4 regions of the Erwinia sp. E_sp_B01_1 genome follow, and region 4 is predicted to be linked to each of the others. Evidence: predicted binding sites of a transcription regulator. Region 4 holds the regulator's gene; each other region holds the start of a gene.
What was found. Region 4 encodes LexA, which represses DNA repair genes until DNA is damaged. Its sites were predicted from a motif close to TNCTGTATGTACATACAGNA; they were not measured.
Positions count from the first base shown of each region.

Region 1: a site for LexA is predicted at 2,176-2,195, ahead of VRC33_RS09630 (metal-dependent hydrolase). Genes of this name have one in related genera too.
Region 2: a site for LexA is predicted at 1,803-1,822, ahead of sulA (SOS-induced cell division inhibitor SulA). Genes of this name have one in related genera too.
Region 3: a site for LexA is predicted at 1,923-1,942, ahead of umuD (translesion error-prone DNA polymerase V autoproteolytic subunit). Genes of this name have one in related genera too.

Region 1 is NZ_CP142208.1:1,996,059-2,000,179, forward strand. It holds gene VRC33_RS09625 (L-cystine transporter) at 6-1,403, opposite strand; gene VRC33_RS09630 (metal-dependent hydrolase) at 1,567-2,157, opposite strand; gene hxpB (hexitol phosphatase HxpB) at 2,373-3,044, opposite strand; gene VRC33_RS09640 (YniB family protein) at 3,216-3,755, shown strand; gene VRC33_RS09645 (fructosamine kinase family protein) at 3,777-4,121, opposite strand, start outside.
Region 2 is NZ_CP142208.1:1,694,299-1,698,419, reverse strand. It holds gene yccS (YccS family putative transporter) at 1-1,004, shown strand, start outside; gene VRC33_RS08180 (TfoX/Sxy family DNA transformation protein) at 1,001-1,630, opposite strand; gene sulA (SOS-induced cell division inhibitor SulA) at 1,843-2,346, shown strand; gene ompA (porin OmpA) at 2,694-3,758, shown strand; gene matP (macrodomain Ter protein MatP) at 3,845-4,121, opposite strand, start outside.
Region 3 is NZ_CP142208.1:2,770,562-2,774,682, reverse strand. It holds gene VRC33_RS13135 (alpha/beta hydrolase) at 1-603, opposite strand, end outside; gene VRC33_RS13130 (TetR/AcrR family transcriptional regulator) at 681-1,292, opposite strand; gene umuD (translesion error-prone DNA polymerase V autoproteolytic subunit) at 1,487-1,906, opposite strand; gene VRC33_RS13120 (YoaK family protein) at 2,163-2,909, opposite strand; gene VRC33_RS13115 (HD-GYP domain-containing protein) at 3,130-4,121, shown strand, end outside.
Region 4 is NZ_CP142208.1:4,413,610-4,417,730, reverse strand. It holds partial or broken gene plsB (glycerol-3-phosphate 1-O-acyltransferase PlsB) at 1-779, opposite strand, end outside; gene VRC33_RS20525 (diacylglycerol kinase) at 908-1,267, shown strand; gene lexA (transcriptional repressor LexA) at 1,384-1,992, shown strand; gene dinF (MATE family efflux transporter DinF) at 2,097-3,419, shown strand; gene VRC33_RS20510 (CsbD family protein) at 3,663-3,872, shown strand; gene zur (zinc uptake transcriptional repressor Zur) at 3,973-4,121, opposite strand, start outside.

The DNA.
Region 1 (4,121 bases), 2.4 Mb from region 4:
CAGATTTAACGGTGAGCCAGCTCGGCGTCGTTATCGGCATCTGAATTCAGCAACGACTTATCGGTCTGCTTCAGCCACTGGCTGGTCAGGGTGCCGGCCGTCATTGAGCCGTTAACGTTCAGCGCCGTGCGACCCATATCGATCAGCGGTTCGATCGAGATCAGCAGCGCCACCAGCGTGACCGGCAGGCCCATAGTAGGCAGGACAATCAGCGCAGCGAAAGTTGCACCGCCACCTACGCCAGCCACGCCAGCAGAGCTGAGGGTGACGATACCGACCAGAGTGGCTATCCACATAGGGTCAAAAGGATTGATACCCACCGTTGGCGCAACCATCACTGCCAGCATGGTTGGATAGAGTCCGGCACAACCGTTCTGGCCGATAGTGGCACCAAATGAAGCTGAGAAGCTGGCAATCGACTCCGGCACACCCAGACGACGGGTTTGTGCTTCCACGCTTAACGGAATGGTGGCGGCGCTGGAGCGGCTGGTAAAGGCAAAGGTGATCACCGGCCAGACTTTGCGGAAGAAGCGTTTCGGGTTAACGCCATTCACTGAGAGCAGCAGGGCGTGAACAGCAAACATAATGGCCAGCCCGAGGTAAGAGGCCACAACGAAACTGCCCAGCTTGATAATGTCATTAACGTTGGAGCCGGCAACAACCTTGGTCATCAGGGCCAGGACGCCATAAGGGGTCAGCTTCATGATCAGGCGAACCAGCTTCATCACCCACGCCTGCAATACATCAATCGCTGCCAGCACGCGCTCGCCTTTTGGCTTGTCATCACGCAGCAGATGAAGGGCAGCCACACCCAGGAAAGCAGCAAAGATAACAACGCTGATAATTGAGGTTGGGTTGGCACCGGTCAGGTCGGCAAACGGATTTTTGGGCACAAAAGAGAGCAGCAGCTGAGGGGTGGAAAGATCCGCCACTTTGCCGGCATAGTTATTTTGCAGCGCAGCCAGACGTGCTGTCTCCTGGACACCCTGAACCAGCCCTGTGGCATTCAGGTCGAACAGCCAGGTCACGAAGATACCTACCAGCGCGGAGATAGCGGTGGTAAACAGCAGGACGCCAATAGTCAGCACGCTGATTTTGCCCAGAGAAGAGGCATTATGCAGGCGTGCCACGGCACTGAGGATCGATGCGAAGACCAGCGGCATCACAATCATCTGCAGCAGTTGCACATAACCGTTGCCCACAATGTTAATCCAGCTGATGGACTCTTTCAGTACCGGACTGTCAGCACCATATATAGTGTGTAGCGCCAGGCCAAACAACACGCCGATGACCAGCCCCAGCAGGACTTTTTTCGACAGGCTCCAGTTGGCCGCGCCGCTTTTACTCAGAATCGCTAACAGGGCAACAAAGGCCGCAAGGTTAGCTATTAATGGAAGGTTCATCCCCAGTTCTCCAGTCAATTCGACGTCATTCCTGCGTCAATTAGCAACAGATATTTTTTATTGCGCAGTAAGTGCGCCCAGTGCGCGAATGGTAACAGTTGATCGTGGGGCATCCATATATCCAAAAGGCATGGGTTATAACTTTTTGGTTGTTTTTGCTTTTTTATTGCGCGGTTTGCGTATTAATAAAGCGGACCAGGCTGTTTTGTACCGAACTGACCATCTGGGCAGGCCATCCGGTCGCACCAAAGGGGGGCATGCCGGGCGGAAACCACATTGAAAATCCGACCAGGGCAAGACATAAAGCGCGTTCCAGCTGATTGCCTTTCTGACTTCTGATCAAGGGCAGGCGAAAGCGCCAGCGGCAGGGCCAGAGCAGCGGAACGCCCGCTGGGGTAAGCATGTCGGCAGCGATATGACTGAGATAACCCAGCACCAGACCCTGAAAAACATCTGCCGGGATTACCCACTCTTTGGGCAATTTAAGATGAAACAACGCCACGCCGCCAATCACGGCAAGCAGGCTGTGGGTAAATCCGCGATGGCCAAATATCCGGGCTATCGGTTGAGAAAGCCAGCGGAAGCGCTGCCCAAGGGTAGATTTGGGGTGATCGATATCCGGCAACAGACAGGTCAGCAGCGTGGCGGGGACAATATGCCACCAGTCGCCGTTTGCCAGTTCTGGCGTCAGTTCAGCCCGTTTGGCAAATATGGCACTGGCTATAGCAAAAATGAGATGGCCTTCGGCCGTCATGGGAACACCTGGCTGCAGAACTGTCGATGCATCCAGTATAGGTGATATATACAGTAGAATAAATATGTGACGCTGTAACGAAAGATGAATAGTTTTCGGGAATATTTCAGTCAGATGACGGAGACTGATTATCCCTGGACCTGCCTGCACACGCCGTCTCTCATTTGGATTTGTTGCGTGCAGGCAGGGAAGGTGTAAATCGGTTCAGCCTGAAGTCAGTTACCGTGTAAATCAGCTGATGTTAACTCAACAAGAGAAGTGAGTTTTACATTGGCCAGAGACCAGCGGGCATCTTCAGCATATTCTTTTGCCGGGATGACGATTGAGCGCATACGGGCGGCTTTGGTGGCCACCATCCCATTGACAGAATCTTCCAGCGTGACGCAATTCAGCGGGTCAACGCCCAGCCTGGCTGCCGCATCAAGATAAACCTGCGGATGGGGCTTGCTGTAAGGCAGTGATTCTGCAGAAGCGAGCACGTCGAAGTAGTCACGCAGGTTAAACAGCGCCAGCACGCGTTCAAGCATATGTAACGGTGAAGCCGAGGCCAGACCAATTTTCAATCCCTCTGCCTTACAGAGCTTTAATGCCTGTTCAACGCCCGGGAGCAGTGGACGCGTCTCTTCCACCAGCGTTAATGCCCTGGTGATGATGCGTTGAGTCACCTCCTCCTGAGAAGGGCCGCTCCAGGGCAGCGTCTCGTGCCACATACGAACCACCTGATCGATGCGCAGACCCAGGGTATCCGGTAATTCGTTGCGTCTTGTCAGGTCTGTATTCAGCGTGGAAAACACGTCCATCTCTGCCTGATCCCACAAAGGTTCAGAGTCGATCAGCAGACCATCCATATCAAAAATAGCGGCAAGAACTGGGCGGGAATAAGACATATTACGGCTCCATTTTAACGATTTCAGACACCATAACATGAAGTTTTGCACCACAACATCCGCCGGGCAGAGCGCTTAACATCTCTTAAAGCGCGACAGGATGACTTTTTTCAGGCACTTTTCGTTACCTGCAGGTAAACTTATCACCTCAAACCTTAGTCAGGAGAAAGCATGACTTATCAACAAGCTGGCCGGGTCGCTGTCCTTAAGCGAGTCGCCGGCTGGATTATTTTCATTCCGGCGCTGATTTCAACGCTGATTTCATTGATGACTTTTCTTGAGAAGAGCCGTGAGAAACGTGAGGGTATCAATGCAGTGATGCAGGATTTCTCCCATGTGATGATCGACATGATCCGCTTCAATACGGGTTTTTTGAATGCCTTCTGGAATAACTCCCCCCAGCCGGACTTTAACCAGGGAAGTAACATCACTTTCTGGATCGTCTATTTCCTGATTTTTGTTGGGCTGGCCTTGCAGGCCTCCGGGGCGAGAATGTGGCGACAGTCGTGCCATCTGCGCGAGGGAATTGAGGACCAGATGATCCTGGAGAACGCCAAAGGCCCGGAAGGACGCTCCCGTCAGCAACTCGAAGAGAAAATAGTGGTGCCGAGACACACTATTTTTCTGCAATTTTTCCCGCTGTATATCCTGCCGGTTGTCATTGCGGTAGCGGGCTATTTTGTTCTGAAACTGCTCGGCTTTATCATTTGACGGGCCGGCCTGGTGAACGCATCAGGCCGGTCGGGCATGCTTTTTACCCAGTTCATCCGCATCCAGCAGCGCACCCACAGCCTGCTGGGCCTCGCCAAACCAGTGCCCACCAAACACGTTTGCCCGGTTAAGCAAATAATAGAGCTGATATACCGGCTGACGCTGTTGATAATCCTGCGGAAGCGGCCAGACCGACTCATAGCCTTCGAATATCTGCTCAGGTAAATCCGCATACCAGGAGAGCATGGCCAGATCGCACTCCCGGTCTCCCCAATAGCAGGCAGGATCGAAAACCCAGGGTCCGGTACTGCTGCCACTACAGTTTGCGGGCCAGAGATCGCCATGCAGCAGGGAAGGTTGAGGATG
Region 2 (4,121 bases), 2.1 Mb from region 4:
TTCGTCTTCGCCTCAGCAGGCATTTGTCGCCCGAATCCGCTTTATTTCGTCATGCTGTGCGAATGTCCCTGTTACTTTGTTCGGGTTATGGGTTCATCCAGTTAACCGGCATTGAACACGGATACTGGATCCTGCTGACCAGCCTGTTTGTCTGTCAGCCTAACTATAACGCCACTAAACGCAGACTGGCATTGCGTATCGTGGGAACCGTAGCGGGGATTATTCTCGGGCTTCCTCTGCTCTGGCTGGTGCCATCAGTTGAGGGGCAGCTGATACTGATGGTGGTGACTGGCGTGCTGTTCTTTGCCTTCCGGCAGTCGCAATATGCCCATGCCACCATGTTTATCACTCTGCTGGTGCTGCTTTGCTTTAATCTGCTGGGTGAAGGTTTTGAAGTCGCGCTGCCGCGAATTATTGATACCCTGCTGGGCTGCGGCATTGCCTGGCTTGCGGTAGCCTTTATCTGGCCTGACTGGCGGTTCCGCCAGTTGCCTGCGGTTGCCGAACGTACGCTGAATGCTAACTGCCGGTATCTCGATGCCATTCTGGTTCAGTATCATCAGGGTAAAGATAATCGTCTTGCCTACCGTGTGGCTCGTCGTGATGCGCATAATGGCGATGCGGAACTGGCTTCTGTAGTGTCGAATATTTCTGCCGAAAAGAATGCACCAGCCAGCCTGCGTGAAGCGGCTTTCCGTCTTCTTTGCCTGAATCACTCTTTTCTGAGCTATATCTCTGCGCTGGGTGCCCACCGTGAAAAAATTACCCGGCCTGCCATGCTGCAGTTAATGGATGATGCCGTCTGTTACGTGGATGATGTCCTGCAGGTTGATCTTGTCGATGAAACCAAAGCCCAGAGATTGTTGGCCAGTCTTTCTGAACGTCTGGCAGCAACAGAAGCCGACCCAGAAACGAAAGAACCTCTCGTATTGCAACAAGTCGGCTTACTGATAGCCCTGCTGCCGGAAATAGCCCAATTGAAAAAACAGGTTTGGGAAAACTAGTTTCTGTAAAGTTCACTCAGAGACTGGTATAGCAGGGTTTCAAGATGCCAGAGCCGAAGCTCATCTTTAACGACAGACGGCAAAGCTTCATAGTGCAACCCCTGAATTGCTCCCTGCAGAGCCAGCAGAATGTTGACGCCAAGATTGCGGTTGCACGCATGCAGTTTTAGCCAGCTACGCTTGGCACCCTGCTCTTTCAGCATTTCAACCGTAGAGATGCCTACTCTCCTGAGCTGGACTTCGAGTTTCAGGCTCAGGTTGGGCAGATCTTTGAGGCGTCGTCTGTTCTGTTGGCTTTGACGTTGCTGCTGCGCGCCCTGCAGGCAGAGTTGAGACAGGGCCAGCAGCTGATCGGGCTCTGCCCAAAGAGGGTCATCAACCCGGTAGTACTCCAGCACCACCGGAATACCGCGTCGGGTAAATAACAGAGGCTCCATTTTCCGCTCAATAATATAAGGCTTAACTTCTTCACAGGCCCTCAGGTAGAGATCTCCCTCGCTGACAAGCGCAAATACCACGCTTTCCACCGAGAGACTGTACCCTCCGAACTGGCTGCGGCTGCTTATCTCCCCCAGCGGGGAAAGCTGCCGTTTAGCCCGGATGATACTTTTTTTTGCATCTTGCATAATCAGCATCCTTTTTATGGTAAAAATCCTGAAAAATCCTTTTGTTGCGCATTCTGAACATAGGCAATCGCTGTTACAAGTTCAATGAATAATTGCCTGAAAAGCCATCAGCATTCCGTTTTTGCGAGACGTTTTCAAAAAAAATAAGATTGATCTTTAGTCACCCTCGCTATACTGTATATCCATACAGTAACCTTGTGAGCGAAGCCAAAATGCATACTCATTCCCTGAAATCATCTTCTGTTAAAACTGCTCTGCGTTCTTCCGCAGAATGTGCAACTGCACAGCCCGCAGCCGCGACAGGGCTAATCAGTGAGCTGACATACAGCGAGCCCGGTATGACACAAATGCTGCTTCTGCCTTTGCTGCAACAGTTGGGTACGCAGTCCCGCTGGCAGCTGTGGCTGACGCCCCCACAAAAGTTGAGCCGCAGCTGGCTGAAGCAATCAGGGTTGCCGCTGGATAAAGTCATGCAGAGCCCTCAGACAGGGGCAATTACCACTGTAGAGGCGATGATTAAAGCGTTGCAGACGGGGAATTACAGTGTGGTTTTAGGCTGGTTACCTGGCGAGATTACGTTAAAAGATCGTCAACGTTTGCAGCAGGCCGCCTTAAAAGGTCATGCGCTAGGGTTAATTATGCGTCCGGATCGGATCAATATTGCCTCCCCCAGACCCTTTAGCGGGTTAAAAATTCACTCAAGTTTGTATCATTAAGTAAAAATAAGAATTTTCTCATAAGATTATTCCAGTGTGTACCGGATAAGCCTCTGATTATGCTGTGAGCCGGTGGGACAATGGTTTAGCGCCATTTTGGCCTTATTGCATTCAGTGAATTTGGCTCTTCAGATGTGTAAATTTGTGTACGAAACCCTGTTTTTTTGCGGAGCCCCGTCACATCATACTTGTAAGTTTGCTGGTACGTTGTAGACTTTACGTCGCCAGGGTGCTCAATAATCTCCCTTTTTTGGATGAGTCATAATCGAGCGTCAGAACCCGGCGAAGGATTAATCAAAGAGCTAATTAAAGCTCATTGCCTATTTGGATGATAACGAGGCGCAAAAATGAAAAAGACAGCTATCGCAATTGCAGTGGCACTGGCTGGCTTCGCTACCGTAGCGCAGGCCGCTCCTAAAGATAACACCTGGTATACCGGTGCAAAACTGGGTTGGTCTCAGTACCATGACACTGGTTACTACGGTAACAACTACGTCAACAACGACGGCCCAACTCACGAAAGTCAGCTTGGTGCTGGTGCGTTCGGTGGTTATCAGGCTAATCAATACCTGGGCTTCGAACTGGGTTATGACTGGCTGGGTCGTATGCCTAACAAAGGCAACAACGTAAACGGCGCATTCAAAGCACAGGGCGTTCAGCTGGCTGCTAAACTGAGCTATCCAATTGCTGACGATCTGGACGTGTACACTCGTCTGGGCGGCATGGTATGGCGTGCTGATTCTACCCAGAACAACAACGGTACCCGTCAGAGCGATCACGACACCGGTGTTTCTCCACTGGCAGCCGTTGGTGTTGAATATGCAATTACTCAGAACTGGGCTACCCGTCTGGATTACCAGTGGGTTAACAACATCGGTGATGCACAGACCGTTGGCGCTCGTCCAGACAACGGCATGTTAGCACTGGGTGTTTCTTACCGCTTTGGTCAGGATGAAGCTGCTCCAGCACCTGCTCCAGCTCCAGCCCCAGCGCCAGTTGTTGAAACCAAGCGTTTCACTCTGAAATCAGACGTTCTGTTCACCTTCAACAAAGCTTCCCTGAAGCCAGAAGGTCAGCAGGCTCTGGATCAGCTGTACACCCAGCTGAGCTCCCTGGATCCTAAAGATGGTTCAGTAGTTGTTCTGGGTTACACCGACCGTATCGGTTCTGACCAGTACAACCAGAAACTGTCTGAGAAACGTGCTCAGTCCGTAGTTGACTACCTCGTTTCTAAAGGCATCCCTTCTAACAAGATCTCTGCACGTGGCATGGGTGAATCTAACCCAGTTACCGGCAACACCTGTGACAGCGTGAAAGGCCGTAACGCCCTGATCGATTGCCTGGGCCCGGATCGTCGCGTAGAAATCGAAGTTAAAGGCATCAAAGACGTGGTAACTCAGCCTCAGGGCTAAGTTCACTTTGATGAAAAAAACCCCGCTTCGGCGGGGTTTTTTTATGCTCAATTTTAGCCTGTAACCGCTGTGCTCCACGGGGAAGATCAGTCCGGTTTACCGAGGATCGCTTTAAGATCCTGCTTCAGCGAAGACATCTGACTGGCATATTTCTCTTTACGTTCAGCGTCTTCAATTAACTGAACCACGGTTTCTGACAACGTGCTGTTACGGCGTTGAGCCAGACCCGCCAGGCGCTGCCAGACAAGGTACTCTAAATCGATGGATTTTTTACGCGTGTGCTGATGTTCAGCATTGAAATGGCGTTTACGACGGGCACGAATGGTCTGCTTCATTCGATTTTCAAGCGCTGGGTTTATGTGC
Region 3 (4,121 bases), 1.6 Mb from region 4:
TAAAAACCATTCAATGTAGACCCGTTCGTGTCCGGCAATCAGCGCTTCTGGCAGATCCGGAATAGTATGGAAGGCAAAGTGCCAGGTTTTCCACGCCTTATCCGGCGTGGCGGGCAATGCATCCGGCAGGGTAATACCGGGGATACCGGCATCCAGTAAGGCCAGGCGTTTGACCTCATTGCCGTAGAGGGCAGCATAAGGCCAGGCAACCCAGGCCCCGACATCATGTCCGGCCAGATAATAGTGCTGCACCTTGAGCAGGCTCAGCAGCCCGTGAACTTTCTCCGCCAGGGCGCAGGTATCATAACCGCTTTCAGGACGGTCAGAATCCCCCTGGCCTGGCAGATCCGGCGCAATAATCTGGTAAGTCTGGCCCAGTAATGCCATGACTTTTCGCCAGGCATACCAGCTCTGTGGAAAGCCCGCCAGCAGCACCAGGCTTTCTCCCTCAGGATTTCCGCCCGTCACGTAATGCAGCCTGACGCCGTCAACGGTGGCGTACCTGTGGCTAAAGCCGTCCAGCCCGATGACAGGGCGCGCGGCGGGTTGTGCCTCAGCCTGGCGAAGGGATAAAGTCTTTACAGCGTCGTTTCTGGTATTCATAACAGACCTCATTGGGTGACCGGTGATAACCCCGGCATTTAATTAGGAATCATTCATTTCCTAAATGGGTAAATTTTTTAATCGAGCAGTTTCATAGCCAGCACTATGGTGGCTTCCTGGTCGGCGATATTTTGCATTTTACCTGCCACACGCAAGCCAAGGGTAAGGCACAGAAGCAGTTCTGCAGCGGTCTCAACGCTCAGGCTGCGGGAGACCGATCCGTCCTGCTGGCCTTCGGTGAGCAGCGAGGCAAGAAAGCCCTTATTACGCATCACGGCACGCTGCACCAGCGCGGTGAGCGGCTCATCCAGCGCTTCAGTAGCGCTGCCCGCCACCAGACAACCCCGTCTTCCTTCCACATCCCGGGCGGATTCGAGATAAAAGCGCAGAACTTCCGCAAGCTTTTCACGCCCGTTGGGGCACTTTGCAAGGCGCTGAAGCAGTAACGCATTCCGCTGCGAGGTGTAGCGCTCAAATACCTGCAGAAACAGGGTCTGCTTATCTTTAAAAGCCTTGTAAATGCTTCCGGACGTGAGGTTCATCGCTTCGCTTAATTCTGCGACAGAGGAAGCGTGAAAGCCTTTGCGTCTGAACAGGAGCATCGCATTATCCAGCGCCAGATCCGTATCAAAGGCTCTGGGTCTGCCGCGCTCTTTGGTCTGGCTTTTGGTAAGAGATGAGGAATTCATAGTAGCTCACTAAGGAAACGATTGTTTCCAAAATGCCACAGAAAGGAGGTAATGGGAAGCTAAAGTCACCAGAGTGACTACAGGTTGCTGACGAATCCTGAAGCGATGGGAGCCTGAGCCTGCACTTTGCCAAAAACCTGAAGTCACTGTGGTGACCAATTGCCTGCTTGCTGTGGCTTACGATCGAATAAAGCTTACCTGGCGGAATAGATGATATAGGTCACCACACCAAACACGTTCAGCTCCTCTTCGCCATCAAGGCTGATAGCGGGGTAGTCCGGATTCATCGCCAGCAGCCTGATACAGGGAGTGAGCTGCAGTTTCTTCAGGGTGAATTCGCCATCTATGGCGGCAATCACCTGATCGCCATGCCGTGGTTTCAGCGAGCTGTCCACTACCAGCAGATCCCCGTCGTGAATATTACTCTCGATCATCGAATTCCCGGCGGCGCGGATAAAGTAGGTGGCGCTGGGGCGACTGACCAGCAACTCATTCAAATCGATCCTGGATTCCACATAGTCGGCGGCAGGGCTGGGAAAGCCGCAGGCAACGCGCTCCACAAACAGGGGAAGCGCAAGAGAAGGAAGGTTATCGGCCAGTTTATAAATGCTCATGGTCGTTACTCAATATCACTGTGTTTATATACAGTAACGGTAAAAAGCGCTTTCGGGCAAGTTATCTGCCAGTAAATTCCGGAAAGCGTCTGAAAAGGCAGGGAATTTAGTCGGAGAAATCTCAGGTAAGGGCTGCCTTAACCAAAACGTCAGGCTGGGATCCCTGCTGCCCGGAGAAAAATTTCTCTCCGGGACAGGGTGATACGTGCAACGCAGGGCAATCCATCCGGCAGGCAGATCTCAAAGCGGCTGCTGCTTATCCCCGCAGGGGGAAGAGGGCCCTTTTTTTCACGGTGTACAACGTCAGAGCGATAGCACTGGAGGCGATAAGCACCAGAAAAATCCCCACGGCAATCATGGAATGGAAACCGTACAGCTTAAACAGCAGCAGGCCTGCAATGCCCCCGGTCAGGAAGGAACTGATGGTGATTAAGTGGGTAAAAAACTGTTTTCGCTGAGCGCTGACCTGCTTTGAGGGATCGCGTCTGGCCAGCGTCATCATGATCGAGCCGAGAGCAATACCCGCATCGGTCAGCGTCCCGGTAATGTGGGTGGAACGTACCCGGCCATCGGACAGTTGAGTTGAGGTGGCATTGTGGATCCCCATCAGGAAACCTAAAAATACCACCGCTTCATGATTGTTTTTTGCTGAATAGAAGAAGATCTCAAATATTGAAGCGAGGATCAGCATTACGCCTTCAAGCAGCAAAATAAGGCTGAATATGGTTCTGAGGGTATTTCTGATGCCGCAGATGACCAGCAGGCGCGAGGTGAAGGAGCCCAGCACAAAAGCGGTGATGATGGAGGCCAGCAGCAGCAGGTCACTTAAATCAGAGGTCGACACTTCGGAGGAGAGTTGCGAGGTGTTCCCTGACATATGTGAAGGAAAAAAACCAAAGGCACCCAGGGCCATGGCGTTCAGGGTTCCTGCCGTGGTCGCCAGTACCAGCGCCAGATGGCGATCCTCAGTATGGGTTCGGGTTCTTTTTCGTTTGATCAGCATTTTCACCTCTTCGTCGGTTTAGTTACACATCGGCGTCCTGGTAAAACGCAAAGACCAGTATAGCTGCCCCTGGGGAGCCAGGGCGCATTGCCCGCCGGGATCGGGGGGGGTAAATGTAAAAATTAAGTAAATGCCATAACCGTGAGGAGTAACTATTGAAGGTTTTACCATCAGAGCCGATACCAGTGCTGAATGGAGGAACAGGCAGACGAGGCAGGAGATGATAAAGCGAATTCAGGTACAGGAGCTGCGCATCGGGATGTATGTGCACAAGCTGGAGGTTTTCTGGCTGAAACATCCGCTGGTGCGTAACGCCATGCTGCTGACCGACGACGTACAGATTCAGGTAATTGCCGAAAACGGCATCAAAGACGTCTGGATAGATTTGAGTAAAGGCCGTGGGCCGGATCAAAACGACACGGGCGAGCAATCAGAACCGGCTACCGCCACGCGTGGCGCGGTAAGCATGTACGAAGAAGTTGAACAGGCGCAAGCCATCTGCCTGCACGCTAAAGGGCAGGTGATGGACATGTTCAGCGATGCCCGCCTCGGACGGACTATCGACACGGGCGGGACACTGCCGCTGGTGGATGAGATCAGCGGCTCTATCAGTCGCCATCCTGCGGCATTGTTGAGCGTGGTGCGGCTTAAAACGCATGATGACTATACCTATCTGCATTCGGTTGCGGTCTGTGCGCTGATGGTTTCTCTGGCCCGGCAGCTGGAGCTGGAAGAGGAACAGGTCCGGCGCGCAGGCACAGCCGGGCTGTTGCATGATGTGGGCAAGGCCGCCATACCGCTGGATATTCTCAACAAGCCTGGCAAGCTGACCGATGCCGAGTTTGAGATCATGAAACAGCATCCACTGGCAGGCGCCGATCTGCTGGAAAGAAGCGGCGGCGCGGAAGACCTGGTCGACGTGGCCATGCACCATCATGAAAAGGTGAATGGCAGCGGCTATCCGCACCGGCTCAAGGGTAAAGAGATTTCGCTGCTGGCGCGTATGGCGGCGGTCTGTGATGTGTATGATGCCGTCACCTCTAACCGGCCCTACAAAGAGGGCTGGAACCCGGCCAGTGCCATGCATCAGATGGCCAGTTGGGAAGGACATTTCGATCGCAAAGTGTTTTACGCCTTTGTAAAAGCGGTGGGTATTTATCCGGTTGGATCGCTGGTGCGCCTTGCCTCAGGGCGGATTGCCGTGGTGGCCGA
Region 4 (4,121 bases):
AAGTCCGCAGCGATCTCTTCCATCAGCTCAATAGCGTTCTGCTGAGCTTTTTCATGGGAGATCTTTTTGCTGCGTGCTTCATCTTCCACCGCTTTGGCAATGGCCTTGGATTGCAGAAGCTTGTTAAACAGATCCTGACGCACCGGCAGACGGGGGCCAATGGCTGCCCGGCGCTGGCGGGCAAAGTGCATTCTTGCCACTCTCGCCAGCTTCTGCGCGATGGTTTTATCCGTACCGTGTTCCGTCGCCATACGGCGCAGGGAGACGATAGGGGAGAAACGCACAAAGCTGTCACGACCCAGCCACAGCACCGCGAAAAATTTCTGGATGCCGTTGAGTACCCGCAGATGCGGCTGTTCATCACCCTGTACTTCGCGGCCTGGCGCGCGGCCAAACATCACCGACACCGGCACCATCTGCACATCAAGCAGAGGGTTGCTGCGATGAAGGTCCAGATATTCATGGAACAGTTTTACAGATTCCAGATTTGGCACGAAATAGGGGAAGACGCGCGGGCCATCATGGATAAACACATGACGAGGCAGCACAGTGCCGTCGATTTCCAGCGGATCTAAGGGATCGGGAAGATCCTGTTTGCGGCATTGTTCACGCAGCGCCAGAAGATCGGCCTTTGAATCATAAGGCAGCACATACATAATGGGGCGCGATGTATCCAGCGCCAGCTCAACGACCGGCTCAGCGGGGATCGCTTTACTTTTTACCAGTAATTTAACTGGAAAATTCAATAAGTTATAATATAAGTTACGCCAACCTGACATAGATAACATGAAGCCTCTTGTTAGCAAAGCGCCGCAAGCATACCAGAAAGCGCCAGTGAGATCTGTGGTGTTGCAAAATGTGCGCCACCCAGACATTGACGGTAAACATCACAAAGGGTTCCCTCATTATGGCAAATAACGTCACCGGACTGACCCGTATTTTCAAAGCCGCAGGCTATTCATGGAAAGGAATACGCGCAGCGTGGCAGAACGAAGCGGCATTTCGTCAGGAAGCCGTGGCCGCTATTGTGGCGGTTGTTGTGGCCTGCTGGCTGGATGTGGATGCTGTTACCCGCGTGCTGCTCATCGGGTCTGTCGTGCTGGTCATCATCGTTGAAATTCTTAACAGTGCCCTGGAAGCCGTGGTGGATCGTATCGGCAGCGAATTTCACCCTTTATCGGGGCGTGCCAAGGATATGGGCTCTGCCGCCGTATTAATCACCATTTTACTGGCCGTTTTTGTCTGGGCGATGCTGCTGCTGCGCTGATGGCGGCCTTTTCTTCCCTTTGTCACATACCGCTATTTTTTACGCATCTTTAGGTTTTCATCCTGGAAATACCTGTATATACTCACAGTCGACTGTATAAACAACCAGGGGGCGGGATGAAAGCACTAACGGCACGGCAGCAGCAGGTTTATGACCTGATACGCGCCCACATTAACCAGACCGGTATGCCACCGACGCGGGCAGAAATCGCCACACAGCTCGGTTTCCGTTCCCCGAATGCGGCTGAAGAGCACCTGAAGGCGCTGGCGCGTAAAGGCGTGATTGAGATTGTCTCCGGAGCCTCCAGGGGTATCCGTCTGATGATGGAAGAGGAAGACGGCCTGCCGCTGATTGGCCGCGTGGCAGCCGGTGAGCCTCTGCTCGCAGAACAGCATATCGAAGGACACTATCAGGTCGATCCTGAATTGTTCAAGCCTGGCGCCGATTTCCTGCTGCGCGTCAGCGGAATGTCGATGAAAGATATCGGTATTATGGATGGCGACCTGCTTGCCGTGCATAAAACTCAGGATGTGCGTAATGGTCAGGTAGTGGTTGCGCGCATTGATGATGAAGTCACGGTAAAGCGTCTGAAAAAGCAGGGCAATATTGTGCATCTGCTGCCTGAAAACAGCGAGTTTCAGCCGATTGTGGTGGATCTCCGTCAGCAGACGCTGTCGATTGAAGGTCTGGCCGTCGGGGTGATCCGCAACGGCAACTGGCTGTAACAGCCTGACCCGGACGCGCGGCCCCGGCGGCGCGTTTTTATTGCCGTGGTACCTGCTTCCGGTGCCTGCGGCACGGCTTTAAGCCCGTCGCACAGTGGATGGCCATGCGGTTCTTCTCTCACTCAGATAAAAACCTCTGGCGGCTGGCGCTGCCAATGATCCTGTCGAATATCACCGTCCCGCTGCTCGGGCTGGTGGATACGGCGGTCATCGGCCATCTTGACAGTCCCACCTATCTGGGCGGCGTTGCCGTCGGCACTACCGCAACCAGCTTCCTCTTTATGCTGCTGCTGTTCCTGCGGATGAGCACCACCGGGCTGACTGCTCAGGCTTTTGGTGCCAAAGACAAACCTGCTCTTGCCCGCGCGCTGATGCAACCTCTCTGTATTGCGCTGATCGCTGGCCTGCTGTTTATTCTGCTCAAATCCCCCCTCAACTCACTGGCGCTGTCGATCGTCGGCGGCGATGCGGATGTTTTGCATCAGGCTTCCCTGTTTATGCACATCCGCTGGTTAAGCGCGCCCGCTACCCTGGCAAACCTGGTGCTGCTTGGCTGGCTACTGGGCGTTCAGTACGCTCGTGCGCCGGTGATCCTGCTGGTAGTGGGGAACCTGGTCAATATTGTGCTGGATTTGTGGTTTGTTATCGGTCTGAACTGGGGCGTGCAGGGCGCAGCAGCAGCAACGGTGATAGCAGAGTACGCCACGTTTTTCATCGGTCTGGTGATGGTCTGGCGGGTAATAAAGCTGAGGGGGATTTCATTTTCCCTGTTTAAAAACGCATGGCGGGGCAATTTCGGGCGTTTGCTGCGGCTGAACCGCGACATCATGCTTCGCTCTTTACTGCTGCAACTCTGTTTTGTCTCGCTGACCATCTTCGGAGCGCGGCTGGGGGGCGAAATCGTGGCCGTGAACGCGGTCCTGTTAATGTTCCTGACCTTCACAGCCTATGCGCTGGATGGCTTCGCCTACGCGGTGGAGGCCTGCTCCGGGGAAGCCTTCGGTGCCAGAGATGCCAGCAAATTGCTGCTGGTATGGCATGCCGCCTGTCGGCAGGCCGGGCTGGTCGCGTTACTCTTCTCAGCCATTTACGCATTGGGTGGCACACATATCGTTGCCTTACTCACTTCTCTACCGGAGTTACAGCAGCAGGCCGACAGCTATCTGTTCTGGCAAATTGTGCTGCCGGTGTGCGGCGTATGGTGTTATCTGCTTGATGGCATGTTTATCGGTGCCACAAGAGCCAGTGAAATGCGTAACGGCATGGTTGTGGCGGCCGCCGGATACGGGCTGACGCTGTTTACCGTGCCGGTGCTTGGCAACCACGGGTTATGGCTGGCCGTAACGGTGTTCCTGATATTGCGCGGCCTGTCGCTGTGGTGGCTCTGGCGGCGTCACTGGCAGAACAACAGCTGGTTTGCTGGCTGAAATATTTAGTTACGTTGAGGTTGCCGCTTCGTTATCTTCTGATCTTACAGACTTTTTTCATATAAGCGTTGTCACTTTTGCTGCAAATAGGGTGTAAAATTTTCCATTCGCGAGCAAATCCTCCACCTTCTACTACAATTACCTGTACGTTCAGCAGTTAAGCAGCGTTTTATGTTGCTGCTAAGTGCATTGCTGAGACGATACTACTACCACTGTGTAAACCTAAGGTCGAGGAGTGACAAGATGAATAAAGACGAAGCCGGCGGTAACTGGAAGCAGTTTAAAGGTAAAATGAAAGAAAAATGGGGCAAGCTGACCGATGACGACATGACAGTCGTGGAAGGTAAACGCGATCAGCTTGTTGGCAAGATTCAGGAACGTTATGGCTATGCTAAAGACGAAGCTGAGAAAGAAGTCAGCGATTGGGAAACTACCCACAATCACCGTTTTTAAAAGACATTAACTTTCTCTGACAAGAAACAGATGTTTCAGGACGATGCTCCTACCCAGGCACATGGAATGTGCCGCATAATTCTCAGCACACCCCTTCAGGTTAACGCCCCCGTTTCTTAGAGACCAGAGTATGATCGTGCTGGCACGCTTCCTGATGCGTACAGGCTTCCACCTCTGCACAATTCCCGCATAATCCATGCGCTTCAATAACGCTGTGCGTCAACGCGAATCCTGAGGTCAGGGCCAGTG